Regions from separate parts of the Cytobacillus sp. Hz8 genome, predicted to be linked through region 3. Evidence: riboswitches for the same ligand, from Rfam matches in the RefSeq annotation. Region 3 holds a riboswitch; each other region holds the start of a gene.
The links. Region 3 has a riboswitch for S-adenosylmethionine ahead of mtnK (S-methyl-5-thioribose kinase). Riboswitches for the same ligand answer to the same signal wherever they lie in the genome.
Positions count from the first base shown of each region.

Region 1: linked by a shared signal. The riboswitch ahead of ACE38V_RS09985 (methionine biosynthesis PLP-dependent protein) and the one ahead of mtnK (S-methyl-5-thioribose kinase) in region 3 are both predicted to bind S-adenosylmethionine.
Region 2: linked by a shared signal. The riboswitch ahead of ACE38V_RS18650 (hypothetical protein) and the one ahead of mtnK (S-methyl-5-thioribose kinase) in region 3 are both predicted to bind S-adenosylmethionine.

Region 1 covers NZ_JBHKFI010000006.1:127,445-133,800, reverse strand. The annotation lists gene ACE38V_RS09995 (bifunctional homocysteine S-methyltransferase/methylenetetrahydrofolate reductase) at 1-174, opposite strand, end outside; gene metC (cystathionine beta-lyase) at 176-1,360, opposite strand; gene ACE38V_RS09985 (methionine biosynthesis PLP-dependent protein) at 1,357-2,469, opposite strand; SAM riboswitch class I at 2,651-2,773, opposite strand; gene ACE38V_RS09980 (H-type small acid-soluble spore protein) at 2,893-3,084, opposite strand; gene ACE38V_RS09975 (hypothetical protein) at 3,258-3,497, shown strand; gene ACE38V_RS09970 (2-oxoglutarate dehydrogenase E1 component) at 3,821-6,356, shown strand, end outside.
Region 2 covers NZ_JBHKFI010000019.1:24,195-30,550, forward strand. The annotation lists gene ACE38V_RS18625 (class I SAM-dependent methyltransferase) at 1-566, opposite strand, end outside; gene ACE38V_RS18630 (rhomboid family intramembrane serine protease) at 983-1,447, shown strand; gene ACE38V_RS18635 (GNAT family N-acetyltransferase) at 1,569-2,087, opposite strand; gene ACE38V_RS18640 (phosphoribosyl-ATP pyrophosphohydrolase) at 2,892-3,224, opposite strand; gene ACE38V_RS18645 (hypothetical protein) at 3,241-3,522, opposite strand; gene ACE38V_RS18650 (hypothetical protein) at 3,659-3,922, opposite strand; SAM riboswitch class I at 4,019-4,110, opposite strand; gene ACE38V_RS18655 (universal stress protein) at 4,327-4,773, opposite strand; gene ACE38V_RS18660 (Lrp/AsnC family transcriptional regulator) at 4,983-5,423, opposite strand; gene ACE38V_RS18665 (cysteine hydrolase family protein) at 5,542-6,099, shown strand; gene ACE38V_RS18670 (Zn-dependent hydrolase) at 6,236-6,356, opposite strand, start outside.
Region 3 covers NZ_JBHKFI010000001.1:520,180-526,535, reverse strand. The annotation lists gene ACE38V_RS02595 (pyridoxal phosphate-dependent aminotransferase) at 1-575, opposite strand, end outside; gene ACE38V_RS02590 (carbon-nitrogen family hydrolase) at 686-1,474, shown strand; SAM riboswitch class I at 1,586-1,739, shown strand; gene mtnK (S-methyl-5-thioribose kinase) at 1,834-3,009, shown strand; gene ACE38V_RS02580 (methylated-DNA--[protein]-cysteine S-methyltransferase) at 3,086-3,586, opposite strand; gene ACE38V_RS02575 (methyl-accepting chemotaxis protein) at 3,732-5,528, opposite strand; gene ACE38V_RS02570 (thiamine pyrophosphate-dependent enzyme) at 5,717-6,356, opposite strand, start outside.

The sequences.
Region 1 (6,356 bases), on a different contig from region 3:
CTGGATGACGTCAGCACCTGCTTGAATATACGTTCGATGAATTTTGATAATTTCCTCGGGATGAGATAGATTGAGTTCTTCAAAGCAACTGTCAGTTCCATAAGAATATAATAAGGTTCCCATCGCTCCATCAGCAATTAAGATTCTGTTTTTTAAATCTGTTAAAAAGCCCATTTTATTTTCCTCCTTGAAGCTGGACAGAGGAGATTTTGTTCAACGCACTTGCAAAGTCTTGAATAAGGTCATCTGGATTCTCTAAGCCAACAGATAGGCGAAGCAGGCTGTTGGAAATACCACGTGCTAGCCGTTCTTCTTCCGGCATTGCGGCATGCGACATTTTTGCCGGATAGGAAAGAATCGTCTCTACAGCACCCAAGCTTACTGCAAAAACGGGAATTGCGACATTTTTAACAAAAGATCTGAGAACGTCTTCGTTTTCAAATTCAAAGGAGAGAACTGCTCCTGCACTTTTTGCTTGCTCCTTTTGTAGGGCAAAATGAGGATGTGATTCTAAACCAGGATAGTGCACTTCTTTTACTAATGGATGTAAATTCAGATAGGCTGCTATTTTGCTAGCAGCAGAGCTTGATTGTTGCAAGCGGACAGCAAGCGTTTTAATTCCTCGTAAAACAAGCCAACAATCCTGAACCCCGAGAACAGCGCCAAATGAATTTTGTAAAGAACCGAGTCGGTTAGCTAGTTCTTCATCTTTAACGACAGCAAGCCCGGCAACGACATCGCTGTGGCCAGATAAAAACTTCGTAGCACTGTGCAGAACAATATCTGCCCCTAAATTCAATGGTTTTTGTAGAGCAGGTGTTAAAAAGGTATTGTCAACAAATGTATAGGCACCGTGCTGTTTTGCTAAATTACTAATGGCATTAATATCGGTCACCTTTAATAATGGGTTGGAAGGGGTTTCGACATACAGCACTTTTGTATTTGGTTGTATCGCTTTTTCAACCTCTTTTAAATCAGTCATATCAACAAAGGTATGACTAATTCCAAGACGATTTAAAACTTGGGTCACCATTCGGTACGTTCCGCCGTAAACGTCTTCAGTTATCACCACATGATCTCCTTGAGATAGGAGAAGAAAAGCGGTTGAGATGGCAGCCATTCCTGATGAAAAAGCAAAACCTTTTAAACCATCTTCTAATTCTGCAATGACATCCTCCAAAGCCTCACGGGTAGGATTTAAGCTTCTGCTATAATCATATTTTCCAAAATGGTCAATATCCGATTGATGAAAGGTAGTGGCGTGCTGAATCGGAACACTGACTGCGCCGTTTGTCGGATCGAATTTATGGCGATTATGCAATAGCTTTGTATCAAAACTGTAACAATCACTCTCAATCATAATGAAACCTCCTGATCTACTTTTGCAAAAGCATTTTCTAAATCATTAATCAAATCTTCTGAATCTTCAATTCCTACCGAAAAACGCAGTAAACAATTATCAACACCTGTTTCAAGCCGAATATTTTCGGGAATATCTGCATGTGTTTGCGTTGCTGGGTAGGTGATAAAGCTTTCCACCCCTCCTAAGCTTTCAGCAAAGGTGATAAGGGATAGGTTCTGTAAAAAAGAATCCACCCAGCCTTCTTCCTTAATACGAAAAGAAAGCATTCCTCCTTTTCCTGGGTAGAGGACATCTGTTACTGTAGGATGTGTTTGCAAATAATGGACGATTGCTTTTGCATTTTCCTCATGCTTAGCCATTCGTAAGGAGAGGGTTTTCATTCCTCGGATGAGGAGCCAAGAATCAAACGGGCTTAATACGGCACCAGCAGAATTATGATGAAGGGAAATGGATTCACAAAGTTTTCTTCCTTTTGCAACAATTAAGCCTGCAAGAACATCATTATGCCCACCTAAGTATTTCGTCGCACTATGAATGACAATATCGGCACCAAGTGCAATCGGTTTTTGTAGAATAGGGGTATAAAAAGTATTGTCAACGATTAACAAAATCCCATGTTCTTTAGCTAATTGTGAAACCTCTGTGATATCCGTTTGTTCCATAAGAGGATTTGTAGGTGTTTCAAGAAATATCGCTTTCGTATTTTGGTTGATGGTTTTTTCAATATTTTCTATCATGCTGGTATTTACATAGTGGGAATGAAGCCCCCATTTTGTAAAGCCTTGCTCTAATATCCGGTATGTGCCACCATATAAATCCTTAGAGACTATCCATTCATCACCTGTTTTGAATAGGGAGAGGACAGTCAAAATGGCAGCCATACCGGAGCTACAGGCAAATCCCTGATCTCCTTCTTCGAGATCAGCAATGGCTTTTTCCACAATTTCACGTGTGGGATTCCCTGTTCTTGTGTAGTCATAACCTGTTGAACGTCCAATTCCTTCATGCCGAAAAGCTGTTGAAAAATATACTGGTGGATTAACAGTGCCAGTTGCCTTATCACTTCGATTTCCAATTTGTGCAAGCTTTGTTTGAATTCCTACCATTTTGTATTCACTCCTAAATAAAGTTAAATTAGAAAAAAGGGAGACATAAGAGAAGTTAAAAATATGGGCCTAACTTCCAGAGTTTATTTTATAGAAAAGAAGTGGAACTATTGACATAGAATCGTAAATAAAAAAAGTCTTCTATAAGAAGAAGACTTTTACGAATTTCTGGTAGCCGTTCTTCTTATCTGTCAAGTTATCAAAAACTTGCTGGAATTAGCACCTTTTCAAAGTAATTTACATCATTACCCTGAAGGTTGCTGAGGCTTCATTGGGCCATACCCTCTACCTCTCTTGATAAGAAAATCATTTTATGAATTTATTACACTTTACACCACTGAAGTGTTAAATGTCAATGTCTTTTAGAATATTCTTTTTATTAGCAATTGCTTGGATAAACCTATCACGTATGAAAAAATATTTTCAAACCTCTTCAATTAGATTTAAAACAGGTACATCCCATTCGTCAAAAGGATTGGTTCTAGAATAAATCCTGGCCATCTTCGTTTTTTCATCTACATTCTGAATGATGACCATATTCCCCTCATACGAAACATGATGGATTTCTGCACTTTCTAATATTTCCTTTGCTCTTCCCACATTCACGATTTTCATTCCTCCTAGAATAGTATCCAATCATAATGTATCTTGGATTTCCTTTTTTTATTCACAAAAGAAAATAGTGGTATGCCTGTCGAATATTTTTCAAAAGATTCTAAAAATTGCCAAACAAAAATAAAATAAAATCGATATAATAGAAATAGGGAAACTTTATTGGAGGGAAAGGTATGCAAGAAATTATGAGTTGTCATCATCGCTTTTCGACATACGATAATAACTTTGCTTACACAACTGAGGACGGGATTGAAGTTTATGTAGTGGAAAGTGATTGGCAAAAATGCTCAACTTGTGGACATGTTGATTTTCCAATCTCCTCAATGGAAACAACGAAAATCAATCTTCAGGAAAAACGCAACTATCCTCATTCTCCAAAAGAAAATTATGTTCATATCATTGACCTATTCTAACGAAGCCGAATTTTCGGCTTATTTTTTTGCTCCTTATTTTTTATGAAACGAAAGAGAGCGAAATATTGATACATAGTAGTGCATAAATAAATTTTATTAATATAAGTTATTTAGTTAATGACTAAACTCATATTTTTCACTATTTAAATGAGTAAAATCTTTGTAGTCCTATTGACAACGTGTTAAAATGTCATTGGAAACGGTTTATCCTCTGAAAAATTTTACTATTCAATTTATTGGGTGGATTTTAGTTCCGTTTTTTGGGGGAAAAGGCTTAATTTACAATTTATTATCTAAGGATAAGATTTTTGGGGGTATTTTTCATGGAGAATCCTAAATCTAGTGAAGGTCCAGATTGGCAGGGGTTTCTAGGTCCAAACTTGGGGTATGTGATTGAGCAATATGAAAAGTATGTGGAAGATCCGGATTCTGTTGAAGTGGAAATGCGTTTGTATTTTGAACAGTGGGGTCCACCACAAGTACCACATGAACAAAAGGGGTTAGAGACGTCCGAAAAAGAAGGCTTTCAATCCACACTTCCTTCATTAGAAAAATTTTTAAATGCTGTTCAACTTGCCGATCGAATTCGTTCATATGGTCACTTGGCGGCCAATATTTATCCACTTAATGACCATAAGCGAGAAAATGAAATTATTGATATTTCTTCCTATGACTTAAGTAGAGAAGACTTAGAGAGAATTCCGGCAAGTATTGTTTGTAATGAGGCACCTTCTCATTTACAAAATGGTTATGAAGCCATTCAATATTTAAAAAGTGTATACACGGGTACCGTTGCCTTTGAATTTCACCATGTCCATAATGTAAAGGAAAAATTATGGCTAAGAAACAAGGTGGAAAGCGGAAGCTTAATTCCGGAGCTTTCGAACGAACAAAGAGAAGGTTTATATAAACGATTGGTAGAAGTAGACTCATTCGAAAAGTTTCTTCATAAGACATATGTCGGTCAAAAACGTTTTTCAATTGAAGGTTTAGACTCTTTAGTTCCGATTTTAGATGAAATTATTTCAGCATCGGTAACAGAAGGAACAAAAGCCATCAATATTGGCATGGCTCATCGAGGACGTTTAAATGTACTCGCACATGTACTTAGAAAGCCCTATGAGATGATATTTGCCGAGTTCCAGCATGCACCTAACAAGGAGCTAGTTCCTTCAGAAGGTTCTATTGGCATTAATTTTGGCTGGACAGGGGATGTGAAATATCATTTAGGACTTGATCGCCATATTAAAAAAGAAAATACAACTAATGCGCGGTTAACACTATCCAATAATCCAAGTCATCTTGAATTTGCTGGTGCAGTAGTTGAAGGCTTTACAAGAGCCGCTCAGGATCGCCGAACAGAAAAAGGATATGCAGTTGAAGACGTCGATTCTGCTTTAGCAATATTAATACATGGAGATGCCGCTTTCCCCGGACAAGGCATAGTTGCAGAAACCTTAAACTTAAGTCAGTTAAGAGGATTTCGTACTGGTGGAACAATCCATATTATTGCCAATAACAAAATTGGCTTTACAACTGAATATCATGATTCCCGCTCTACTCGATATTCAAGTGATTTAGCTAAAGGATATGAAATTCCAATCATTCATGTGAATACCGATGATCCTGAATCCTGTCTACTGGCTGCAAAATTTGCCTGGGAATACCGGGCAGAGTTCCATAAAGATATATTAATAGACTTAGTTGGTTATCGTCGTTTTGGACATAATGAAATGGATGAACCAATGACAACAAATCCAGTGATGTATAATCTAATCCATCAGCATCCATCCGTTAACGAATTATATGCCCAAAGATTGAAAATGGTTGGGGTCTTATCTGATCTGAAATCCAAGGAAATTGCTGAACAAGTACAAGGAAAATTAAAAGAAGCATATGAAAAGGTTCCTGCGAAGAAGAATGGGCTTTCAGAAATGAAACCGCCAGTTCCTGTTGAACAAGGTATACCAAAGGTTCAAACAGCGATTCCGATAGAGCAGCTTATCCAATTTAATCAGGAGCTTTTAGCTCGACCAGAGAATTTCCACATTTTTAATAAGCTAGACAAAATTTTGAAACGTCGAAATGATGCCCTTACAAAGGATGGGAAAATTGAATGGGGATTAGCAGAGTCATTAGCTTTTGCATCGATTATTTCAGATGGAACGCCAATAAGATTAACTGGTCAAGACTCTGAACGCGGGACCTTTGCCCAAAGGAATATTGTGTTACATGATCATCTAACAGGTGAAACTTTCTCACCACTTCATGCTTTAACAACAGCAAAGGCTTCCTTTGCCGTGTATAATAGCCCATTATCTGAAGGATCCGTATTAGGATTTGAATATGGCTATAATGTTTTCGCTCCTGAAACGCTTTGTTTGTGGGAGGCACAATATGGGGATTTCGCCAATGCAGCGCAAGTAATGTTTGATCAATTTATTTCTGCTGGACGTGCCAAATGGGGGCAAAAATCTGGTCTTGTCATGCTTCTGCCACATGGCTATGAAGGGCAAGGACCTGAGCATTCCAGTGGACGAGTAGAACGTTTCTTAACGTTAGCAGCTGAAAATAACTGGACTGTGGCGAATTTAACGTCAGCGGCACAATATTTCCATATTTTAAGAAGACAAGCAGCTATTCTTAATCGTGAAGAGGTACGACCATTAGTCCTGATGACACCAAAGAGTCTGTTGCGTAACCCGCTTGTAGCCTCTGATCCAAATGAGTTATCAGAAGACAGCTTCCATACAGTATTACCACAAAAAGATCTTGGAAAAAATCCGGAAAAGGTCGAACGAATTGTGTTTGGTTCTGGCAAGATCATGATTGATCTTGCCGAACATTTAGAGAAAAATA
Region 2 (6,356 bases), on a different contig from region 3:
TCGTCTTTCAATGGATTGAACGGAAGCTTATAGGTTATCGTTGTTTCCTCCTCATTAAAGAGAAAATTGAGCCCATTGTCTAGTCCTGAAAGTAGAATCCCTCCTTTTTTCAACACCCTGTAACATTCCTTCCATATTGGAAGTACATCTTCAACATAGCAATTGGAAACAGGATGAAAAATCAAATCGAAGGATTCATCCTCGAAAGGCAATGGTTGGGTCATATCTGCTTGTACAGTTTCAATCTCATAATTCTCTCTTTTGGCAACTTCCTTTTCACTTAATAATTGCCTTTCTGAATAATCCAAAACTGTGCATTTTGATCCCAATGCAGTAAATATCGGCATCTGCTGACCACCGCCAGAAGCTAACCCGAGTATTTGGGCATCTTTCATTTCGCAAAACCATTCCTTCGGTACGGGTTTTGTTGGGGTTAATAGGACAAACCAATCATTATTTTTGGCCTTTTCAAAAATTTCGTGATGAATCGGTTGCCCCCACTCCCAACCTTCCTTCACCCACTTATCAAAAGTTTTTGAGTTTAATTCTGTATATTTTTTATCCATGTGAGACTCTCCTTTAAAACTAAATATCCAAAATCCGTTCATTCAAACTTTGCCATATTTAAGTGGCTTTTACCATATCTATTTAGTGATATTTTTCAATTTTTTATAGAATCTAACATTTGTATTAGAAAAGATAATAGCAGGAAAAATATGTTAAAATTATTTATATATATTTAATTCAAAGATTTCATTATCGCTATGAACATTTATTTTTAAATATTCGATGTTAAGTTGTTAAACAGAAAGAAGGTATTCTTCCCATGATATTTATTAGGAATGAAACTTTTAGACAATATTTGTCCGCCTATAGTATTACATCTATTATAGTACTACTGAATATTCTCGTATTTTTATATACATCGTTTATTGGTGGCTTATCAAATGATGATATTTTATATAGATTAGGTGGCATAGCATTGGAATGGATCCAGCAAAAGAGAGAGTTTTACAGACTTATTAGCTATGCCTTTATACATGGTGGATTTAAGCACCTGTTTATGAATATGGTCATAATTCTTCTATTTAGCCCTCCACTTGAAAAAAGTTTAGGTAAAATAAGATTTATGGAATTATTTTTCTTTACCACATTAGGTAGTGCACTTACCATATTATTACCGAACAGCGAAGCAGGAGTTGGATCATCAGGATTCGAATTTGGTCTTTTTGGAATCTATTTGTCAATGATCATATTAAAAAAGGATGTGTTCGATAACCAATCAAAAATAGTTATCATTTTTTTCATTAGTTCCGGTTGGATCATAACATTTTTATATAAGAATATTAGTATTGCCGGGCATTTTGGCGGCTTCATTTCTGGAATTATAATGGGGATTATTTTTATTTGTACTAACAGTTTTAGACCCTTTAATGTTCAAGGATAAAATTCTTCCTCAGTTAAGCAGCTGCCTTGATTCAACTAACAAATTGGGCACCTAATCCTGTTAGACTATACAACATTACTTTGGTTCGTTTCACAACTCCCTAATTGTGTTCTGACTAATATTAAATAGAAGCATTCTGGTTATCCAATCTTAACACCATTAACTCCTCATCAAAATAAGCTTGATCCAATTTCAAGGCATTTTGATCGATTCCATATGTTTTAAAACCAAGGGATTGATACATTTTTTTAGCAGGTTGATTCGTGGTTACAACAGCTAAATAGATTTGTTCAATTACTCCGCTTTTTTGAGCATGAAGGATTGTCTCTTGCATTAATTGTTTGCCCGCTTTAGTTCTTCTTTGTTCAGGTACAACATACATAGCTACAATTGTTGCCCGATGCCTTAGCTTTATTTTTTGTTCAAAAACTAATGTGACAACTCCTATCAATTTGTCATCCTTAAATGCACCAAAAGTAAAAGCGAAATCACTGCTCAATCGTTGGGCAATAGTTTCAAATGAATATTCTTTTTCCTCTTCAAAGCTCGATCCAAATGCTGCAGGATGAAATTGTAAAGCTTCCAGTCGGATTCTGCGATAATCTCTCGCATCCTTTGAATCTAATAATCTAATGTGCAAGTGCTATTCCTCCCTTATTCAGCTAAAAAAATCGCCTATTATCTCTAGTGATGCTCATGTATTGCCTTACTGGCTAGATGCCCATCTTCCTTTTTCACATAAATGTCATACACCGTCTGCTCTAAATATCTTTCCTGATTGACACCAAAACTTCTTGTTGGGGACACGCTTTTATACTTAATTCCTTCTCTTTGCAGGGATGAACTATTTTAAAATACTCATCGTTTCCAATCGTAGTGGCAATTAGGGTCCAATTTCGATTGGCGATGGTTTTTATCACTCCAATCAAGATTATTGCAATTAGCAAACCAAGGATAATCAACTTTATCTTGTTTCCTCCCAGCAATCTATAGGATGATATATCATTCTCTATAGATTCATATAACTCCTTTATTCATCATATTCGACTAACCACCAGCATTATTAATTGAATGAATCTTTCCCTTGCAGCTTTAAAAAGTTTGAAAATTTGTTTATTCCTATTTTTTATTAATTCAGCTTATTGCTAATGATTTCATATAGATAAAATTTTGTACTAATTATTTATTTGTATTCAATCACTAATAAATAACTCTTTCTTTCAAGTTAAAAGTGAGAGAGAAAATGGAACCACCTATTTACAGGCAACTCCATAGAAATCAGGAAATAATTGGATATTATTTATTTTCTACCTTCTCTTCTCTCGAAATACTCATGCAACCGGAATTTACAAATTTCCTTTGTTAAATAAAACAAGATTTTTTTGTCATTTTTACTGAGATTAAACCCTCCATTATTTTTTCAATGATATTCTCTGTAACTAATTCAATTTTCTTCATTACTAACCACAGTTAAAAAAATCCTATTATTAAATCCACCACGTTCATCTGCCTTTTTCTGACGCACATCTTCTAATTCTTCATACGTTGCTCCATGAATACTAGCTAATGAATGAATAATTTCAAGTAAATCAGCTAATTCTTCTATACTATCTCGATCAGTATCGGCTTCTAAATACTCCGATAATTCCTCTTGAGCTTTTTTTCTTAGCTCTGTTTTGTATTCATAGTCAGAAAGAATTTTTGTAAAGGCTTCTTTTCCACTATTCTTGATAATATCAGGGATTTTGTCACGTACTAATTTATTATACACAGGCATTTTTCTTCCTCCTCCTTTATGAATATTCAACCAAATGTCGAAACCATAGCCCTTCTCCACGACCTCGATCTTTGAGATCAAAACATTTTAGACAGAGGTCTTCAGATATTGGTTCATTGCTTATTGTTAAAATACTATTCTCGTAGGTAAAAATAATGGAAAGCTTTCTTAAACCATCAAGGAGAAATTCCATATTCTCATTTGTTTTACTTGTACAATCAAACACATTAAAGCTCTTCTCTTCCACCATAAACCCTTGACGAATAAATAATCGATTCCATTTGTTCATTTTGTTCATATAATCAACTCCCTTTGGTTCATGGATTTATCATCTCAAAAGGCCCGTTCGTTTTTTCCGTTTTCTATGAATCGATCGATAAATACATATTCGATATAATTCCCATACTCCTTCTTGACTTCTAGTCCTTGTTTCTCTAATTCCTCCCACATTTTTCTGTCAGAGAGTACGGGCTCCTTTTTTGAAGGGTAGCCAGTTCATTTTCTGCTATGGTAACTTCATAGGAGTCAACTTTATTTTTTACAACTATTGTGTAATCCGCTTGCTTCATAAGAATCAGTTCATATGCCCTATCCCACTCCTGTAACTGGCTTTCGATTAATTCCGCCACTAAAAAAATGAATCTTTCCGCTTTCATTGATTTTGAAATATAACTTCTGATTACTCCGTTGACAATCATATTCAAACCTCTCCCTTATCCTTATTTTTAATAAAGCATCAAGAAAAAAGGCTCCTCGTTGCAAGCGTAAATGCAACAAGGAACCTTTTTAGTCCGACGTTATCATTCACTGGTTGAAGCTCCTTACCGTGCTTGGCAGGTTGCTGTGAAGTCGTTGAGCCAGTACTCTCGTTCACTCTTGATAACCTTATTAACTTAGTATCATTATATGAGGATTGTTTGAAAAAAATATTGATCATCCTATCTGTCTTACCGGAAATGATGAAAATATTTATACTCTTTTTTCATGTTTTTCGATTATTCAACTCACGTTTTAGGAGATGGCTAATCTCAAGTTAATATCCATGTTAGCCATTTTAATCATGTTAAAGATAGTCTCTTGCTACTTCTTTTCAGAAATCCTTCTAAGGAACAACGGTGACTGGACATGGAGATAACTGTAGAACCCCTAGGCTTACACTTCCTATTAAGGCACTCTTCACAGCACCCATGCCGCGAGTACCCATCACTATACAATAAGCTTTCCTTTCTTCCGCCAGCTTAGTAATTTCCACTTTTGGAATCCCTATACGGATTACCTTTTCAATATGGACGTTTTCGGTTGAAATCGATTGCAGTGCTCTCTCCAAAATTTCTTCTGCTGTATCATGTATATACTCCTGAATTTCTTGCTTAGATATAAAGCGATGCAAATTTGGAGATGAATAGGTTGGTTGCACATTCGTAAGAATAAGCTCCCCATCTATTTGTTTTGCATAAGATATGGCAAATTCAAGTGCTTGATGGGAATAAGTAGAATCATCAATTGGAACAATAATTTGTGCCTTCACTTTTGTCGCTTCTTCGTTCATTAGGAGATCATCCTTTCCCGTAAAAAAACCGTTTTTCTTTGTTATATTACTAATTCTGCAATCCCCACCCTATTTCCTATGTCATTCAGACTTTTTTCAAAATCTGTTTTAAGGTTAAATCATCTTATGAGCACCTGCCCCCAATCTCCATAACGAAAAAGAAGCCTGCACCATAAATTATCAAGTAATCATGGAATGCTCTTTCTGGGTTATATGGCCCCCAACGGATTATTCTGTTTAATCTCTTGGATTGATAGATTTAAGCTATAATTCCCATAATCGAGAATGTTATTAAGAATAAGATTCAACTGTTCTTGTGATTTAACTTTTAATTTTAAATGATAACAGCCTCCCCCCGAAATTCGATGAGCTTCAACAACCTCATTTCGTTCCTGAATAAAGCGAATAAACGAATCATGATTAGTTGTTTTCATATGAATAATGACAAACGCTGTAAAAGGAAGCCCCAATTTCATTTCATCGATGATTAAGGAGTAGGATTTTATGACGCCGCTATCCTCCAGTTTTTTAATACGGTTCCCAACTGCTTGTCCCGTCATATGAATTTGTTCCCCTAAGTCCTTCCATTGTATGCGTGAGTTTTTGGTTAGTAACCGCAAAATTTGAAAATCAATGTTATCAAGTTCCATAATAAATTCCTTTCACCATGAAATGATTTAATCTAAAAGTGTTTCACCAAAGTATCGATAAAATTCAAGATCATCTTTATCATTTTATTATAATAAATATTTCAATGAGGTGAAGAAAATGACTTTAGCTTTAATCATTATTGATATTCAAAATGACTATTTTCCAAATGGAAAGATGGAATTAAGCAACCCTGTTGCCGCTTCTGCCAATGCTAGAAAAATACTTGAATGGTTTAGACAGAATGACAAAAATAATATTTTTCATATTCAGCATATCTCCATTAATAAAGGGGCAAGCTTCTTTCTGCCAAATACAGAGGGAGCTAAAATAAATAAAGCCGTCCTTCCTTTAGAGCACGAAAATGTTATCATAAAACATACACCTAACAGTTTTTTCAAGACCGAATTAGAAAGCAAATTAAAAGAAAAAGGAGTAACAAACCTTATAATAGTAGGAATGATGACGCATATGTGCGTTGATGCCACCGTCAGAGCAGCGAAGGAACTAGGCTTTGTAACTACACTTATTGAAGACGCATGCACCACAACCGCCTTATCTTATCATGATAAGTTCGTACCAGCTGAACAGGTTCATTATGCCTTTGTTAGTGCACTTAACGGTATATATGCCAATGTAGTTTCAACCGAAGATTTTCTTTCTAACACGACCATTTGAATCACTAGATGCCATGTGCATCTATCCCTATAGGAAATGCCATTATGTACCTCAATCAATTTATTTTCCTTTTCTATTAAACTCCAAAAAAAATCTACTATTTCATTTCAAAAATAGTAGATTTTTTTTTGCAATTTTAATAAGATAATACCGTTTCTAAAAGAACATTTACCCCCTTCTCACAATCCTCCCAGGTCGTTAATTCTTCCTCGCAATGGCTTTTGCCATTAATGCTTTTCGCAAATACCATCGCGGTT
Region 3 (6,356 bases):
TCTTCAAAAAAGGCAGATGTCGCTACAGCTCCCGTTGGATTATTGGGATAGTTAAGAAACATAAGCTTCGCTTGTTGCAGTGTTTCTTCATCGATTTCCGTATAATCCGGTAAAAAATCATGCTCCTCTCGCAGAGGCATATATTCCATTTTCGCTTTTGCAAGTGCGACCCCTGACCAATAATCAGGATATCCCGGGTCCGGCACTAAAACCGTATCGCCAGGATTCAGCAGACATTGAGGAATTTCTACAAGACCTGCCTTTCCTCCAAAAAGAATGGCTACTTCCTTATCAGGATTCACTTCCACTTGATATTCTCGCATGTAAAATTCCGCCACTGCTCTTTTTAAAGATTGAAAGCCTTGAAACGGTGAATATTTATGATTAATAGGGTCATCTGCCGCTTTTTGCAGCCTTTTCACAATATGTTCTGGTGTTGGCTGGTCTGGATTCCCCTGTCCTAAATTAATCACATCATGTCCCTCTTGTAAAAAAAAGTTAACCTTACCTACAAGAGAAGCAAAAAATTGTTTTGGTAAATGGTTTAACAATTCAGATTGAGGAAATTTTGTCATTTCATCACCCACCATCTTTCTCTCTATTCTAAAAATTATGTATTGAAAAACTAGTCACAAATGATATAACTAAATTAATAAATTGTAAAGTATTTTTTATTCGAGGTGATTTGATTTTGACGATAAAAATAGCTTGTATTCAACTTGATATCGTATTTGGGGATCCGTCCCAAAATTATAAAAGGGCAGAAAAATTAATTGAAGAGGCAGCCCAACTTCAGCCTGACATAGTCGTTTTACCTGAATTATGGACCACAGGGTATGATTTAACGAGGTTGGATGAAATCAGTGATGAGGAAGCTACAACTACGCTACAATTTTTAAAGAAACAGGCAAAAAAGTTCGATGTTGCTTTTGTTGGAGGTTCAATCCCGAAAAAAACGGCAACCGGAGTCTTTAATACCCTCCTTGTTGTGGATCGAGCAGGAAATGAAGTGCATCAGTATAGTAAGCTCCATCTATTTCGACTAATGGATGAACATAAATTTTTAAAGAGCGGAAATTCTCATGGACTATTTGAATTAAACGGTGAAAAATTATCAGGATGTATCTGCTATGATATTCGGTTTCCAGAATGGATTCGCACTCATACAGTAAACGGGGCAAAAGCATTGTTTGTTGTAGCAGAATGGCCACTGCCAAGATTAAACCATTGGCGTGCCCTCCTCGTTGCTCGAGCAATTGAGAATCAATGTTATGTGATTGCTGTAAATCGTTCTGGTGCTGATCCGAACAATCAATTTGCCGGTCATTCATTAGTGATTGATCCATGGGGAGAAATCGTTGCTGAAGCGGGAGAATCAGAGGAAATTTTATATGCGGAGATTGATTTACATAAAGTGACAGAGGTGCGTGAAACGATTCCCGTTTTTGAGGATCGAAGACCTGAGTTTTATTAAATCCCGTCCGTATACCCTCATCCGAAATTATCTAAATTTCAAAAAAACAATTGACAATTTATTTTAAATCTTGTTATCATACTTTTCAAAAGTATTAATATTAAAAATACTCTCTTATCATGAGCAGGCTGAGGGATTTGGCCCGATGAAGCCCAGCAACCGACTATAATACCATTGCGAAATGGGGCGCAATTTGCGCGCCGGAGAAATCCAGAAGGCACGGTGCTAATTCCAACAGAAAGTTAATCTTTCTGACAGATAAGAGGTGCGAAGCTGTGAACTTCAAGCCTCTTTCAGATGAGAAAGAGGCTTTTCTATTGCTGAATAGAAAAGGCCTCCAATAAACAGGAGGGATAAAGATGACTTTATTACAGCAAGAAACATATGAACCATTAACAGAGGAAACTGCCATACAATTAGCCAAAAAATTGAATATCTTCAATCAGGAAGCAAATTTAGTTTGTCAAGAAATCGGGGATGGAAATCTCAACTATGTTTTTCATATCACAGATCGTCAAAATGGACAGAGCCTTATCATCAAACAAGCCCTCCCCTATGCAAAAGTGGTTGGAGAAAGCTGGCCATTATCTTTAAACCGGGCAACAATTGAAGCTGAAGCATTAAAGCTATTTAAATCATTAACCCCCAATTTTATTCCTGAAGTTTATTATACAAATGAAGCCTTGGCAATTACTGTTATGGAGGATTTGTCCCATTTGACTATTGCCAGAAGCGGACTAATTCAAGGAGAAAATTATCCTCATCTTGCAAATCATTTAGGAACATTTCTAGCAAACTCTTTATTTTTCACATCAGATTATGGTCTTAATCCAATAAAGAAAAAGGAATTAGTCGCAAAATTCATCAATCCTGATTTATGTAAGATTACAGAAGATTTAATTTTTACGGATCCCTTCTATGATACCCCTACAAATGAATTTGAAGAGGAATTAAAGGACGATACACAAGAATTATGGGAGGATGAGCCCTTAAAGCTACAGGTTGCTCTATTAAAAAAGAAGTTCCTCACAGAAACGGAAGCTCTGCTGCATGGGGATTTACATACCGGAAGTATTTTCGCTTCATATGAAGAGACCAAAATTATTGACCCGGAATTTGCCTATTTTGGGCCAGCTGGTTTTGATTTAGGTCAAGTGATTGCAAATCTATTATTTCAGGCTATTGCATGTGAGCAGAAGAAAGAGAAAATTTTTGCGGAAATCGAGCAATTTTGGAATGTATTCCAAGAGAAATTCACCCATTTATGGAACACCCAATCCATTGAACCATATCAGCATTTAAATGGATTTCTTCAACAGCTGATACAAAAATACTTCAAGGATGCCATTGGATTTGCTGGTTGTGAAATAATCCGTCGTACGATTGGTCTCGCTCATGTCGCTGATTTAGATAGCATTGAAACATTAGAATCTAAATTAGTAGCTAAAAGAAGGGCACTTGAAACTGGCAGGAAATTAATCTTAAACCATCAACAATATCTCTCAATTAAAGACGTTTTTAAGGACATTCTTTAAAGCAGAATTCTTTCGTAAAAAGGTGGAACTTCAAATGAAAAGAGGTTCCACTCTCATTATATGAATCCGATTAACTTTAATTTTTATAATGAGCTCCTTCTAATAAAAGCAGCTTTTCTTTAATATCCGTTCTTGTCCCTGCATATCCGGTTAAAGACTGATTTTTTCCAATCACACGGTGGCAAGGAATAATAATCGGGATATGATTAGCTTTATTAGCTTGACCAATTGCTCTGACTGCTTTTGGATTTTCTATCGCTACAGCAATATCTTGATAGCTTCTTGTTTCTCCAAACGGAATGGCTAATAACTCCTGCCAAACTGATTGTTGAAAAGCTGTCCCTTGAATTTCAAGAGGAAGAGAAAAATCCTGTCTTTTCCCATGAAAATATTCCTCCAATTGTTTGACCGCCTCCTTCAACAAAGGATTTTCTTCATTATATGCTACTTCATCTACTATTTCCGCATTAAGGAAATCTTCTTTTCCAAGATATATTTCTACTATTTTTTCATTTTCTGCGACAACAAATATCTGATCAATCTCAGAAGCAAACATCATATATTCTCTTTTATACATCTAAATCCTCCACCTTCCTATACATTTCTATTTTAGAAAATCAAGAAATTGCATAACTAATCCATTTAGATAATTAATCTTTTCAATCTCAAGGTATCAAAAAAGGATTCCAAAAGCCAGACTTTTGGAATCCTTCCCTAAAAGATTATAATCTAAATTTGGCAATCATTGAATTCAGCTGTTCGGCAAGATGGGATAGAGCTTGTGCACTGCCTGAAATTTCTTCCATCGCAAAATTAGTTTGCGTGACAGAAGCACTTGTTTGTTCGATACCAGCTGCCGATTCTTCAGAGACTGAAGCAATATTTTCAATTCTTTTATCCATTGCTTCTGAGCCATCGGAGATCTCTTTTAAATTAAAGGCTATCTCATTTACATTATTCGTCATTTTATTAACTGACTGATAAATTTCTCTAAAGGTTTGGCCAGTAACCTCTATCTGGCTTGTTCCTTCTTCAACTGAGCTGTAGCCGTCCTGAAGGGAATCCACAATATCTCTTGAATCATCCTGAATCTCCTTAACAATTCTCGTAATGTCTGATACAGAACGAGATACCCCTTCAGCAAGTTTTCGTACTTCATCTGCCACAACAGCAAAGCCTCTTCCATGTTCACCAGCACGCGCCGCTTCAATTGCCGCATTCAATGATAATAGATTTGTTTGATCAGCTATTTCTTGAATAACTTGACCTAGTTTTGAAATTTGTTTTGTATTTTCATTAAACTCCTTAACCTTGTCAACAGACCCTTTCATGATCACATTAATCTTTTCCATTTTATCTTGAGATTCTTTGATTAAATCGTTCCCCTGCTTGGTTAATGATTGCACTTCATCTGACACCTGTTTTACAAAAGCGCCACTATTTGAAGCATTTTCAACCTTTAATAGATAATCCTCCATCATGTGAGCTAATTCCGTTGAGGAGGTAGCTTGTTCCTCTGCACCGGCCGATAATTCCTGCATGGTAGAAGCAACTTGTTGACTTGATGCCTTCACTTCATTAGCGGACACATTTAATTCTCCACTCTTTTCACTAACGAAATTAGAAACAGAAGAAATTTCCTGTATCATCCCTTGGAGCCTTTCCTTCATCGCATTTGTGGACTTACTTAACTCTGCAATTTCGTCATTTCCGCGATATTCAACAAAATCTACTTTCAGATTGCCTGAAGCTATTTCATTCGAAACGCTCACAATATTAGATAATTTTTTTGAAATAGCCTTTCCAATTAAAAGAATTGTTAAAATCCCTAAGAGAGAAGAAATAATAATAGAAATAATTAAGACGATAATAGCAATGAGTAAACTAGACTTGGCAGAAGAGATTGCTTCCTTTTGTTCTGTTTTAAAAGTTGTTTGAAGCTCATCAATACTGTTATCTGTTTGCGAGACAATATTATCCACTTGCTCTTTGCCAATGCGAATTTTATAGGATTCATTATTTTGCAAGGCTGGTTTAATATCATCAATAAAAACAGAAGTGATTTTTTGGTCATACGCATCAATTTTTTGTAAGATTTCCTTGGATTCCGCCGTAGTCAATTTCGGTTGAAGCTCTTTTTTAATCTCATCAAATTGTTTCGTCACCTGATCAAATTTATCTAGATAAATTGATTTTGAATCGATGATATAGGTGCCGATAATGCTACCCTTATTATGAAATACAGCTGCAGCTTCAGTAATAGCAACTGCCTTTTCCCCCGTATTTCGGACATCCTCCATCTTGGCATTTGCTATCGTCAGCAAAAGAAATGTAATCAATGTAGAAATAGTAAATAAACCAATAGTTAACATAAGAGCAACCCCATATTTTTGGCCAAGCCTTAATTTTAGCCATAAACGATTATGGGATAGAAAAGAGGAAAAAGTTCTTTTATTATCACGACTTTTACTACTTTTCTCTTTTGATTGATGAGACTTTGATTGAAAAATCCTTTTCAATTCTTTCCCCCCTGTTTTAATTTTCATTTATTTCAAAAAATATGTAATTAGATTAAGATTTATTATACTAGAAAATTAAGTAATTTTGGAGAAGAAAAAATGTTTTGAATTATCATAATGTTAAAAAATATCATTAAAAAGACTGATCCTATATGATCAGCCTTTTTAATGATTGTATAAACTCGCTTTTATAGAAGTGGATTTTCACTTTTTGCTTTTAATCGTTGCCATCTCTTTTCAATTTCTGAACCAAAATCATCTAATATTTCCTTGTTTTCTTCTTTTAAAAGATGTTTTGTTTTTCCCATGTATTTTAGCCAATCTGTCAAAGGAATTCTCTTCTTTTTCGCTTCAGGATCATAGGTAATCGTCGTGATTCCCTGTTCAACCTCATAAAGCGGGAAGAAGCATGAGTTAACGGCAGCTTCCATGATGGTTCCGCCAAAACGATCTTCTGATTTCCAGTTTAGTGGACAAGTGATTAAGATTTTCCCATAAACAGTACCAACATTTTGCGCATACCATTGAGCTTTGGCTGCCTTTTTCACAAGATCTTGAGGAAATGCTTCCGTTCCTGTAAAGACGTAAGGAATATTGGATGCTGCCATAATTTGAGCGGTATCCTTGTGATGGAATGCTTTACCCTTTTGCGTTTTCCCGACACTTGTCGTACTTGTCATATGGCCTAATGGTGTAGAGTAGGACATTTGGGATCCTGTATTCATATACCCTTCATTATCATACTCAAGCATGATGAGCTTATGATTTCGCAAGGCAGTACCTAGAGCAGAACCCATGCCAATATCCATTCCTCCATCACCCGTGATC